DNA from 4 places in the Streptomyces sp. NPDC032745 genome. Region 4 is predicted to be linked to each of the others. Evidence: riboswitches for the same ligand, from Rfam matches in the RefSeq annotation. Region 4 holds a riboswitch; each other region holds the start of a gene.
The links. Region 4 has a riboswitch for cobalamin ahead of cobN (cobaltochelatase subunit CobN). Riboswitches for the same ligand answer to the same signal wherever they lie in the genome.
Positions count from the first base shown of each region.

Region 1: another riboswitch for cobalamin. It lies ahead of ACZ5WG_RS27450 (cobalamin biosynthesis protein); the one in region 4 lies ahead of cobN (cobaltochelatase subunit CobN).
Region 2: another riboswitch for cobalamin. It lies ahead of ACZ5WG_RS24025 (CoA-acylating methylmalonate-semialdehyde dehydrogenase); the one in region 4 lies ahead of cobN (cobaltochelatase subunit CobN).
Region 3: another riboswitch for cobalamin. It lies ahead of ACZ5WG_RS23990 (prenyltransferase/squalene oxidase repeat-containing protein); the one in region 4 lies ahead of cobN (cobaltochelatase subunit CobN).

Region 1 covers NZ_JBVING010000011.1:236,284-239,484, forward strand. Annotated here, with positions in the region: gene ACZ5WG_RS27445 (cobyric acid synthase) at 1-328, opposite strand, end outside; gene ACZ5WG_RS27450 (cobalamin biosynthesis protein) at 340-1,299, opposite strand; cobalamin riboswitch at 1,339-1,489, opposite strand; gene ACZ5WG_RS27455 (hypothetical protein) at 1,604-1,825, opposite strand; gene ACZ5WG_RS27460 (inorganic phosphate transporter) at 1,854-3,134, opposite strand.
Region 2 covers NZ_JBVING010000009.1:185,514-188,714, reverse strand. Annotated here, with positions in the region: gene ACZ5WG_RS24030 (acyl-CoA dehydrogenase family protein) at 1-258, opposite strand, end outside; gene ACZ5WG_RS24025 (CoA-acylating methylmalonate-semialdehyde dehydrogenase) at 255-1,754, opposite strand; cobalamin riboswitch at 1,949-2,133, opposite strand; gene ACZ5WG_RS24020 (cobalamin-binding protein) at 2,182-3,096, shown strand; gene ACZ5WG_RS24015 (short-chain fatty acyl-CoA regulator family protein) at 3,106-3,201, opposite strand, start outside.
Region 3 covers NZ_JBVING010000009.1:175,417-178,617, forward strand. Annotated here, with positions in the region: gene ACZ5WG_RS23985 (prenyltransferase/squalene oxidase repeat-containing protein) at 1-1,072, opposite strand, end outside; cobalamin riboswitch at 1,431-1,564, shown strand; gene ACZ5WG_RS23990 (prenyltransferase/squalene oxidase repeat-containing protein) at 1,662-3,074, shown strand.
Region 4 covers NZ_JBVING010000019.1:47,040-50,240, reverse strand. Annotated here, with positions in the region: gene cobG (precorrin-3B synthase) at 1-769, opposite strand, end outside; cobalamin riboswitch at 963-1,101, shown strand; gene cobN (cobaltochelatase subunit CobN) at 1,135-3,201, shown strand, end outside.

The DNA.
Region 1 (3,201 bases), on a different contig from region 4:
CCTGCCTGCCCCCGTGGTAGCCCCGGGCGCTCATCTCGCCCACCGGCTTGCCCAGCAGCACCACCTGGCTGCTGCGGTCGCTGCCGGGCTTGAGCAGCACCGGGTTCATCAGCGCCGTCGGCTCCACGCACGCCGCCTGCGCCTGCATCGCCTGCGCCCGCCCGATTTCGGCGCCCTCGCGCGTCACGAACGAGTTCAGCGACATGTTCTGCGCCTTGAACGGCGCCACCTTCACGCCCTGCCGGGCCAGCCAGCGGCAGATGCCCGCCGTGACCACGCTCTTGCCCGCGTCCGATGTCGTACCGGCGACGAGGAGTCCCCCGCCCAGCTTTCCGCCGCTCACGGGCGTCCCCTCCCAGCAACACGTGACACCGCACAGCGCAGTGCCACACACGTCCCCAGCGCCAGCCACGTCACCTGGCGTGACAGCCGCACCGCCCGTTCGATGTCCGCGACCTGCACCGGCCGCCCCGCCCCGCCGTTCAGCACGGCCCGGTGCTCGACCCGCCCCGCGTACGCCAGGGTGCCCCCCAGCCGTACGCCGAGCGCCCCGGCGAACGAGGCCTCCACCGGGCCGGCGTTCGGGCTCGGGTGCTTGGCGGCGTCCGCACGCCAGGCCCGTACGGCTCCCCGCCGGTCGGGTCCGGCCAGTACGGCGGCCAGGGCGGTCAGCCGGGCGCCCGGCCAGCCCGCGAGGTCGTCGAGCCGGGCCGAGGCCCAGCCGTAGCGCAGGTAGCGCGGCGACTTGTGCCCCACCATCGCGTCCAGGGTGTTCACGGCGCGGAAGGCCAGCAGCCCTGGGACACCGGCGGCGGCGCCCCACACCAGGGCCCCGACCACCGCGTCGGAGGTGTTCTCGGCGACCGACTCCACGACGGCGCGGGCCATCTGCTGCTCGTCCAGGGCCTGCGGGTCGCGCCCGCACAGGTGCGGCAGCCGCTCCCGGGCCACCTCGGCGTCCCCGGCGGCGAGCGCGCCGCCGATGGCGCGGGCCTCACGGCCCAGGGAGGTTCCGCCGACGACGGCCCAGGTGGCCGCTGCGGTCAGGGCGATACGGACGGCCGCGGGCCGGGAGCGCACGGCGCGGGCGCTCAGCGCGCCGACGGCGGCCGCGCCCCCGGCGCACACGAGGGTGTGGAGGAGGCCCCGGGCGCGGTCGTCGCGCCACAGGGCGCCTTCGACGGCGGCGGCTGCTCGTCCGAAGGCGGCCACGGGGTGCCCTCGGCGCGGATCACCGAGGATCCGGTCGCCGATCAGGCCCGCCGTGGCGCCGTACGCGAAGACGCGATCGGCACGCATGGTGGCAGGTATGTCCTCACTCAGGGTCCGCGCCCTGGTTCGACGTGTCCGGCGGTGGGAGTTCCTGGCTCCCGGGGCGCACGTGCCGCGTGCTCCCCGGTGACAGTGGCGGGACCGCGCCGGATTCGCACCGGACTTCCTCTCCATGCCGCCGTATTGGCTCGGGCAGTCCACCACGCACCGCGAAGGCCCGTCAACTCGCCGTTGACCTGCGGCGGGGCGGGTCACCACCCCGGGCCGCAGGTACGGGAAAGCTCCCCCCGGGAAGCCCGGAGGGAGCTTTCGTGCGCCGTGCCCGAATCGGTCAGCTGACGATCAGGTAGATGCCGTACGCCACGGCCGCCGCGACGAGCGCGAAGCAGGCGTACGCGCCGCTGCGGGCCAGGGTGGCGGTGCCGCCCTGCTCGGTGGCGGTCTCGTGCTTGGAGAGGCCCACCAGGCCCAGGGTGAACAGGGCCACGAGCGCGACGGTGGCGGAGAGGCTGACCCCGAAGACGGAGCCGAGTGCTGCCCAGTCGATCTTCATACTGCGGATTCCTCTGTCGTTCTCGGGGTCAGACCGCGGCGGCGGGGGCCGCCGGCGTGGTCGGGGCGGCCGCCGGGATGGTGGCCTTCAGCGCGTCGTCCGTGACCGCGGCGGTCGTACCGGCGGCGGCCTCGGCGGCCACGGTCGGCGGGACGGCGACGGCGGCCATGGCCGTGGTCACGACACCCGGCTCCTCGGCCGCGGCCGGCTGTGCGTCGTTGACGTTGCTGTGGTCGACGACCTGGCGGCGGGAGATGACCCAGATGGCGACGCAGGAGGCGACCAGGAAGAGCGCGACGGCGGCGACGCCGACGTCACCGGTGCGCATGACCAGCTCGGCACCGGAGGCGACGACGGCCGCGGCCGGCAGGGTCAGGCCCCACGCGATGAACATGCGGGTGGCGGTGGACCAGCGGACCACGCCGCCCTTGCGGCCCAGACCCGCACCCATGACGGCGCCGGAGCACGCGTGGGTGGTGGAGAGGGAGAAGCCGAGGGTGGAGGAGGCCAGGATGACGCTCGCGGCCGAGGTCTGGGCGGCGAAGCCCTGCTGCGGCTGGAGGTCGGTCAGGCCGCTGCCCATGGTGCGGATGATGCGCCAGCCGCCCAGGGAGGTGCCCAGGGCGATGGCCATGCCGGCGGAGACGATGACCCAGACCGGCGGGTTGGCGCCGGAGTCCAGGGCGCCGCCGGCGATGAGCGCCAGGGTGATGATGCCCATCGTCTTCTGCGCGTCGTTGGTGCCGTGCGCGAGGGAGACGAGACCGGCCGAGGCGATCTGCCCGGCGCGGTAGCCCTTGGTGGCGGTCTTGCCGCCGACCTTGCCGCCGAGCTTGTACGTGACCTTGGCGGCCAGCATCGAGGCCACACCGGCCACGATCGGCGCGGCGACCGCGGGGAGCAGCACCTTGCTGACGAGCGTGCCGCCGTTGACGGCGCCGAGGCCGGCGGAGGCGACGGCCGCGCCGACCAGGCCGCCCATCAGTGCGTGGGAGGAGCTGGAGGGGAGTCCGACCAGCCAGGTGACGAGATTCCAGAGGATCGCGCCGACCAGGGCGGCGAAGATCACTTCTGGCTGGATGCCCTCCTCGTTGACCAGGCCCTTGGAGATCGTCTTGGCGACCTCCACGGACATGAAAGCGCCGACGAGGTTGAGCACGGCGGACATGGCCACCGCCGTCTTGGGCTTGAGGGCGCCGGTCGAGATGGTGGTGGCCATCGCGTTGGCCGTGTCGTGGAAACCGTTCGTGAAGTCGAACACGAGAGCGGTGATGATCACGATCCCGAGGAGAAGCGTTATGTGCTCCATTTACCCAGGCTTCTGTTTGACGTCAGTGGCTCGGCGACCGTAGGCAACCTGAGTGAACGGAAGATGA
Region 2 (3,201 bases), on a different contig from region 4:
GATGGACGGGCAGCCGGTGGCCAGCGTCTCGAAGACCAGGACGCCGTCGGCGCGGGACAGGCCCGAACCGCCGTGCTCCTCACGGACGTACACGCCGGCAAGGCCGAGTGAGGCGGCCCTTTGGATGACGTCGACGGGGAAGTGCTTGTCCTGGTCCCAGGCCACGGCGTGCGGGGCGAGCTGCTCCTGGGCGAAGTCGAGGGTGACCTCGGCGAGCGCGAGCTGGTCCTCGGTGAGGGTGGTGGTCACGGCGCTCATCCCATCGTCGGGATGGTGAAGCTCGCGCCTTCCTTGGCCCCGGAGGGCCAGCGCGAGGTGACGGTCTTGGTACGGGTGTAGAAGCGGATCGAGTCGGGGCCGTGCTGGTTCAGGTCGCCGAAGCCGGACCGCTTCCAGCCGCCGAAGGTGTGGTACGCCACGGGTACGGGGATCGGCACGTTGACGCCGACCATGCCGGCGCCCACCCGGCGGGTGAAGTCGCGTGCCGTGTCGCCGTCCCGGGTGAAGATCGCGACGCCGTTGCCGTACGGATGCTCGGTGGGCAGGCGCAGGGCCTCCTCGTAGTCGGCGGCCCGTACGACGGACAGCACCGGGCCGAAGATCTCCTCGCGGTAGATCCGCATCTGCGGGGTCACGCGGTCGAAGAGGGTGGCTCCGGCGAAGAAGCCGCCCTCGTGTCCGGGGAGGGTGAACCCGCGTCCGTCGACGACGAGTTCGGCGCCCTCGGTGGCTCCGATGTCGACGTAGCGGTTCACCCGGTCGAGGGCGTCGCGGCTGACCAGCGGCCCGAAGTCGGCCTCGGGGTCGTCGGAGCGGCCCACGCGCAGGGTGGCGATCCGCTCCTTCAACTTGGCCACCAGCGCGTTCGCGGTCTCCTCCCCGACGGGGACGGCGACGGCGATGGCCATGCAGCGCTCGCCCGCGGAGCCGTAGCCGGCGCCGATGAGGGCCTCCACCGCCTGGTCGAGATCGGCGTCCGGCATCACGATCATGTGGTTCTTGGCGCCGCCGAAGCACTGGGCGCGCTTGCCGTGGGCGGCGGCGGTGGCGTAGATGTGCGCGGCGATCGGGGTGGATCCGACGAAGCCGAGGGCCTGTACGCGCGGGTCTTCGAGGAGGGTGTCGACGGCTTCCTTGCCCCCGTTGACCACATTGAGCACGCCCGGCGGCAGGCCGGCCTCGAGGAACAGCTCGGCGAGGCGCAGCGGAACCGACGGGTCACGCTCGGACGGCTTGAGGATGAAGGAATTGCCGCAGGCCAGGGCGGGTGCGGCCTGCCAGAGCGGAATCATCGCGGGGAAGTTGAACGGGGTGATGCCCGCGACCACGCCCAGCGGTGAGCGCAGCGAGTGCACGTCGATGCCGGTGCCGGCGTTGTCGGTGAACTCGCCCTTGAGGAGGTGCGGGATACCGGCGGCGAACTCGACCACCTCCAGTCCTCGCTGCAGATCACCGTGGGCGTCGGCGACGGTCTTGCCGTGCTCGGCCGACAACATCCGGGCCAGGTTCTCCCGCTCGCCCTCGACGAGCTGGAGGAAACGCAGCAGGACCCGAGCACGACGCTGGGGATTCCACTGGCCCCAATCGTCCTGCGCTTCTTCCGCGTTGGCGATCGCCGCCTCGGTGTCAGCCCGGCCGGCCAGCGGCACGCGCGCCTGGACGGTGCCGGTGTTCGGGTCGTACACGTCGGCGAAGAGCCCGGACGTGCCGGTGGTGTGCTTTCCGCCGATGAAATGGGTGAGTTCACGGACCATGGATGCCTGCTCTCGTCAGGTTGGATCCGGGGATGGCACGGCAGACCGGCGGACGACACCCCGGATGGGGGTGCACCGCTACGGAAAACCGTGAGAACTACGAGCGCACAGAAGGGGTGTGCGTGCGCTCCGCCGGATCACCAGGGTCGTGGGTACAAACCGGTGCCATGCGTGTCTGCTCCATCCTCGTGGACAACACGGAACAACCCGCGGCCGGTATCCTGACTCCCGGATCCCCGCGCGCCGCCCGCCTTCCCGACAGACCTCGTCAGTGGCGTGTGGATGGCAGCACACTCCCCGGTCACAGTGGCGGGACCGTGCCGGTTTTGCACCGGCTTCCCTGCACCGCGGACCTTGTGCCACGAACATATAGTTGGACGTCCTAGTAAGTCCAGACCCGCCACTCGAGTGCGCCTACAGTCGGAGCATGCGCATCGTCTCCCTGCTCCCGGCGGCCACCGACATCGTGGCGGACCTCGGACTCGCCGCCGACCTGGTCGGACGCACCCACGAATGCGACTGGCCGCCCGCCGCGGTGGCCTCCGTACCCGTCGTCACCCGCGCCGAATTCGACGCGGACGCACTCGGCAGCCGGGAGATCTCCCAGGCCGTCGGCGGGTCCGCACACTCCGGCTCCTCGCTCTACACCCTGGACACCGAAGCCCTCGCCGCGCTCGCACCGGAAGTCCTGCTCACCCAGGACCTCTGCAAGGTCTGCGCCGTCTCCTACCAGGGCGTCACCCGGGCGGTGCGCGTCATGGACGCCGGACCCCGGGTCCTGAGCCTGGAACCGAAGACCCTCGACGACGTGCTGGACTGCCTGGTCACCGTGGGCGACCTGCTCGGGGTACGTGAGCGGGCCGAGCGGCGCCGTGCCGAGCTGCGGGGCCGGCTCGCCGAGGTGCGGCGCCGTACGGAGGGCCGGCCGCGGCCCCGGGTGGTGGCCGTCGAGTGGCTCGACCCGCTGTGGCCCGCCGGACACTGGGTACCCGAACAGATCACCGCGGCGGGCGGTGAGCCGCTGCTGGCCGAGCCGGGTGAGCACACCAAGCCGATGACGTGGGAAGCGGTACGCGAGGCGCGCCCGGACGTGGTCCTCGTCCTGCCCTGCGGCTTCCCGCCCGAGCGGACCCTGACGGAGCTTGACCTGCTCACCTCGCTGCCCGGCTGGGACGAGCTGCCCGCCGTGCGGGCGGGGGAGGTGTGGGTCTTGGACGGGCCCGCGTACTTCAACCGGCCGGGCCCCCGCGTGGTCCGCGGCGCCGAGGTACTCGCCCACGTCCTCCACGGAGTGCGGGCGGGGGACCCGGTGACCGAGGCGGAGGCGCGCCGACTGGGCTGAGCCCGGTGATCACCCCCGGTCGTCGGCGACCGGGTAGGGGATGAAGGTGCTGCTGTTCTCGTCAACCGCGAGCGGGCGGCCGAGGGGTGGAACCGCGCGCTGGGG
Region 3 (3,201 bases), on a different contig from region 4:
TCAGCCGGTTCACGGCGTCGGCGGGCGGGGTGACGCCGCCGTTCAGCAGGGCGATGACGGCCATGGCCTGGGCGTCGGACTGGCCGGTGGTGCGGAAGTCGCCCTTGGTGAGGCAGCCGTCGACCGGGTCGCCGTCGCCCGCGTCCCGGGGGCAGACGTACTTCAAGAGATCGCCGAGCAGGTCGTGCCCGCCGAAGGCGTGCGGGTCCTTGCCCGTGGACTCGGCGACGAGCGCGAGTCGGGCGGCTGCGGTGGCGTCCGGGATGCCGTCCTTGCCGGCCGGGTAGGCGTACGCGTCGGTCTGCGCGGGCGTGGCCAGGAAGTCGGCCGCCTTCTTCGCCGCCGGACTCTTCGGGTCGGCGGACACCAGGGCGAAGACCGCCTCGGTGGTGAGGAAGTGGTTCGGGGCGGTCGCCCCGTCGTCGACGACGCGCTCTCCGTCCGTGAGCTTCCCGGTGATCCAGCGGATCGCGGCGGGCGCGTCGACCTTGCCTGCCGGCACGGTGGGCGGAGCCGTGGGAACGGTCGGGTCGGGCGTGGTCCCGCCTCCGGCCCGCACGTCGTCGGGGGAGAACGAGGGCTTGCCGGAGGTGCCGCCGACGTCCGTGCCGCCGAACACCCAGGCGTCGACGTCGCCGGCCTTCGGCGTACGCGCCATCGCGCCGAGCGGGCTGTAGGTCCAGTTCTTCTGACCGGGGGAGGCGATCCAGTACGACCAGTAGGCCGTGGCCTGCGGGGTGAGGACGCACTCCTCCTTCTCCGGCGTGGGGTACTGCGTCCCGGTGCCCTTGCCGATGCGGCAGATGAACCCGTCACCGTCGTGGACGGTGCCCTCCGTGGTGAAGCCGCCGGTGTGCAGCAGTTCGTAACCGGTGGTGGGCGTGGTGTCGCAGCCGCGCTCGACCTTCCCGCCGAACGGACCGAAGTCGACCGCGACGATGGCGCCCGTGGTGGCGGTGCACTGCTCGATCGGATCGGCCGAGGCGGGGGCGACTCCACCCACGAAGGCCACACTCGCGGCGAACGTCAGGAGTGCCGCCGATATGAGCGACAGCAGTCCCTTGCTGCGCATGCGTTGCTGTGATTGCTCTGCGGTCCCCACCACGGCCCCTCGTGTCGGCCGGGCGGACCTGTGCGTGGCAAAAGGGCTCTCGAAGGCGTGAGGTGACGGGAGAGCCGTTCGAACCACGCCGTAGTCCGCGACGGCGCTTCTCGCTGCAAAACCTGGCTCCAGGCATTCCGACTCGCCCGGGCGGTCCCGGGCCTACGGTTGCGGGTCAGCGCCGGATTTCGACCGGCTTCCCCTGGAGCTGAGTGCTTATCAGTCGGAGTGGAACACGTGGATAAAGACAGCGTCAAGGTGGCCTGCGTCTCACGCGGCACTGGCTCCAGTCCCGCACGACCGCCGGCCGCGTCGGCGGCTGGCGGACCTTTGATCGCTCGGGTAGCGTCCTGGGCTGCCACATGGGGGAACCTGGTGCGAATCCGGGGCTGACGCGCAGCGGTGTGGGACGGCAGGGGGCCGCTCCCGAGCCCGAATGCCCGTGCGGCGAGGCAATTCACAAGCCGTACCACGCGTTCGGACGGCCGCCACCGCGCTCCGGGCTGCCCGCCCGCACGAGCCTCGGTCAGGCCGGCGTCCCTCATTCCAGGAGCAGGCCATGTCCCGTACCCGTACCCCCCGCCGCCTCACGCTCGCGGTGCCCGCAGCGCTCGGCGCCCTCGTCCTCACCGCACTGCCGGCCTTCGCCACCTCGTCGCCCGCGCAGATCGCCACGTCCAAGACCAACGGTGTGGCGTATCTCAAGTCCCTTCAGGCCGCGGATGGTTCGTATGCCGGCTCCGGGCTGTCCAACGAGTGGGCCTTCAGCACCTTCGCAGCTGCCGGCACGGCCGTCGTCGACGTCTACCCCGGCGGCGACACGACCAAGAACGCCCGGACCGTCTACCGCAACCTGCTGTCGACGGCGGCCTGGCCCCAGGCCTCCCCGGTCGTCACCGACTACGAGCGCGGCACCCTGAACGCCTACGCCGCGGGCATCGACCCGGCCCGCGTCTCCGCCTCCCGCAACCTCATCGCGAACATCTACTCCTACTGGCAGACGGCCGAGGCGGGCTACTTCGGCCCGTCGGGGAACTTCAACGGCACCGTTTTCGCGGCCCTTTCGCTGGGCGGCGCCAAGACCCAGGGTGGCGCCAACCGTGTCCCGCAGGCGCTGACCGACTCCATGGTCACCCGCATCCGCGCCAACCAGCACGTGGACGGCGGCTGGACCTTCAGCAAGGCCGAGGGCAACTCCACCGTCCTGAACTCCGCGAGCGACGTCGACATGACGGGCGCCGCCATGGCCGCGCTGTGCGTCTCAGGGGTCCCGAACACCGACACGGACGTCGTCCAGGCGAAGAACTTCCTCAAGAGCACCCTCGTCTCGGGCACCGGCGCGTTCAACTCCCTGTACGGGGTCAACACCAGCTCCAACGGCTGGGGCGTCGCGGGCCTCAACGCCTGCGGATTCAACCCGCAGACCGGCGACTTCCTCACCGGCAGCGGCAAGACCCCGATCGACTTCCTCATCGCCAACCAGTACAACCCCGCCGGCGGCTTCAAGTACAAGCCCTCCGACACCACCCCCTCGGCCTACTCGTCGATCGACGCGCTGCGCGCGGTCGCGGGCGGCGGTTTCACCACCGCCCCGCCGGTCCCGGTCACCCCGGGCGCCCCGCAGTGGGTCGCCCAGTCGACCTTCACCTCCGGGACGGCCACCAAGTTGGCACTGACGGTCGACGACGGCACCGGAAACCTGAAGGTCTGCTCTGTGGCCTTCACTCCGACGGGTACGACCACCACCCTCGGTGATGTTCTGGCCGCCGCGACCAGCGCGGCCACGCCCTCGGGCTGCGTCACAGCCGTGACCCCGTCCTCCGGCACAGGGACCATTACCAGTGTCAACGGCAAGGCCAACAGCGGCTCGAACACTTGGAAGGTCAGCGTCGACGGCTCCTCCTTCGCCGGTGCGCTCCGGGAGAAGGCCATCAACGTGGGCGACACCATCGCGCTGCGCTGGGGCGCCTGACCATCCGATGCCGGTGAGGGTTGCGGGCCTCTGGGCCCCAACCCTCACCGCTGTGTCTCGATTGATAGGAAGAGTGCGTGAAAGAGGGCTGTTTACCCATGGCGCCGGGAAGGTCAGGATGACGAAG
Region 4 (3,201 bases):
GGTCCGTCAACCCGGCTGCGGCCAAGGCGTGTTCGGCGGGCAGTTCGGCGATCCGCCAGGCCCGGGTGCCGGCTGCGCGCGCCGCGTCCAGGAAATACAGGGCGGCGGTCAGCGCGGCCCGCGGCGCGTCGGCCGAGGCGACGAGCACCGCCCGTGCGGGGCGCTGCCCAGCGGGGTCGGATCCGGCGTCCGGGGCGTCGGCGGTGCGTTCGGCCGGTGTGTCGCCCAGCAGCACCAGTGCCCGGTCGGCGCCCCGTGCCAGCACGGTCACGTCCGCGGCCAGCGAGCGAGCGTCGCCGCGGCCGTCGTCGAGGGCGAACAGGAAGCGGCCGGACAGCCCGGCAGCGGGCGCACTCGCGCACAGCAGCCGGTCCAGCTCCGCGACCCAGGGCGCCACGTCGGGCAGTCCGCGCCGGTCGAGGCCGGTGAGCGGCGAGGCGACGATGTTGCGGACCCGCTCGTGGGTGGGCGCGGGCAGCAGGCCGGCGCGGACGAGCACGGCCTGCAGTTCGCCGCCGCAGCTCGCCCCGAGTCCGCGCAGCTGCGCATTGCCGCGGGAGGTGAGGTCGATGTGCCCGTCGCCGAGCCGGTCCGCGGCATCGGCCAGCAGTGCGGCCGCGTCCGCGTCGAGCATCCCGCCGGGTACCCGGACCCGGGCCAGGAACCCGTCGTCCGCAGCATGCAGCCGCAGCGCACCGGGACATGCGTCACCGCGGTCGCGTATGACGGGTTCGTCCCGCGATGCGGCGGAAGGGGGCTGGGGCGGCATGGCGGCGAGCATACCCACGATTCCCCCGCCCCGACCTGTGGCCGTCACCACCCGCCCCCTCGGCGCAGTGATGCCGCGCGGGCGGGCTCGGCGCTCCGCGGAGCGGGGGCGCGCGGCGGGTCGCCGGCGGGGGCGGGTCCGCCGGTCGGGCGCCCGGGCGCGGGCCACCCCCACTCCCGGTCGGGGAGATCGCCACCTAAGATGACCAGCGGCGGAGCCACATGGCCCGCTGGGAGGAAGCCCGGTGCGAATCCGGCGCGGTCCCGCCACTGTGAACCCTGCAGAGCAATCCGCCGGGTGAGTCAGGAACTCCCGCTGTCCTCACTGCCCGGGGCGCGGAAACCCCGAGGAAGGCCTGCCGCCGCATGATCCTGCTGCTGTCGACGTCCGACACCGATCTGCTCAGCGCCCGCGCCGCGGACGGCCCCGTGCCGTACCGGTTCGCGAATCCCTCCCGCCTTCCCCTCGACGACCTGCCCGGGCTGCTCGACGGCGTCGACCTGGTCGTCGTACGCCTCCTCGGCGGTCTGCGCGCCTGGCAGGACGGCCTCGACCTGCTGCTGGCGCCGGACCAGACCCGCCCGGTGGTCGTCCTCACCGGCGAACAGGCCCCGGACGCCCAGCTGATGGAGGCCTCCACGGTCCCGATCGGCATCGCGGCCGAGGCACACGGCTACCTCGCCCACGGCGGCCCCGCCAACCTGGACCAGCTGGCCCGGTTCCTCTCCGACACCGTGCTGCTCACCGGCCACGGCTTCGAGCCGCCCGCCGCCGCACCGACCTGGGGCCCGCTGGAGCGCACACCGGGGACCACCGGGGGTCCGCGGATCGCCGTGCTGTACTACCGCGCCCACCAGATGAGCGGCAACACCGCCTTCGTGCACGCCCTGTGCGATGCGATCGAGGCCCAGGACGCCCAGGCGCTCCCCCTGTACGTGTCCTCCCTGCGCACCCCGGAGCCGGACCTGATCGCCGCGCTGGAGTCGGCGGACGCGGTCGTCACCACCGTCCTCGCGGCCGGCGGCACCAAGCCCGCCACCGCTTCGGCGGGCGGCGACGACGAGTCGTGGGACGCGGGCGCGCTGGCCGCGCTCGGCGTCCCGATCCTGCAGGCCCTGTGCCTGACCGGCTCGCGCAGCGCCTGGGAGGAGAACGACGAGGGCCTGTCCCCCCTCGACGCCGCGACGCAGGTCGCCGTGCCCGAGTTCGACGGCCGCCTGATCACCGTCCCGTTCTCCTTCAAGGAGCTCGACGAGGACGGCCTGCCCGCGTACGTGGCCGACCCCGAGCGCGCCGCCCGCGTCGCCGGCATCGCCGTCCGCCACGCCCGCCTGCGGCACATCGAGCGCCGCGACAAGAGGATCGCGCTCGTCCTCTCCGCGTACCCCACCAAGCACTCCCGCATCGGCAACGCGGTCGGCCTCGACACCCCGGCCAGCGCCGTGGAGCTGCTGCGCACCCTCATCGCGGGCGGCTACGACTTCGGCCCCGTCGAGGAGGTCCCGGGCCTGGTCTCCGGCGACGGCGACGAGCTGATCCGCGCCCTGATCGAGGCCGGCGGCCACGACCAGGACTGGCTGACCGAGGAGCAGCTGGCCCGCAACCCGGTCCGGATCCCGGCCGCCGACTACAAGCGGTGGTTCGCCGAGCTCCCCGCCGAGCTGCGCGAAAGCGTCGAGGAGCACTGGGGCGAGGCCCCGGGCAACATGTTCGTGGACCGCTCGGCCAACCCGGAGGGCGACATCGTCCTCGCGGCGCTGCGCCGCGGCAACCTGCTCATCCTGATCCAGCCGCCGCGCGGCTTCGGCGAGAACCCGATCGCGATCTACCACGACCCGGACCTGCCGCCCTCGCACCACTACCTGGCCGCGTACCGGTGGATCCAGGCCCGCGCCGAGGACGGCGGTTTCGGCGCCGACGCGATGATCCACCTCGGCAAGCACGGCAACCTGGAGTGGCTGCCGGGCAAGAACGCCGGCCTGTCGGCGGCCTGCGCACCCGACGCCGCGCTCGGCGACCTGCCTCTCATCTACCCCTTCCTGGTGAACGACCCGGGCGAGGGCACCCAGGCCAAGCGCCGCGTGCACGCCACCCTGGTCGACCACCTGGTGCCGCCGATGGCGCGCGCGGAGTCGTACGGCGACATCGCGCGCCTGGAGCAGCACCTGGACGAGTACGCGCAGATCTCCGCGATGGACCCGGCCAAGCTGCCGGCCATCCGCGCCCAGATCTGGACCCTGATCCAGGCCGCGAAGCTCCACCACGACCTGGGTCTGGAGGAGCGCCCGGACGACGAGGGCTTCGACGACTTCCTGCTGCACGTCGACGGCTGGCTGTGCGAGGTCAAGGACGCCCAGATCCGCGACGGCCTGCACGTCCTGGGCGGCGCCCCGACCGGCGAGGCCCGGGTCAACCTGGTCCTCGCGATCCTG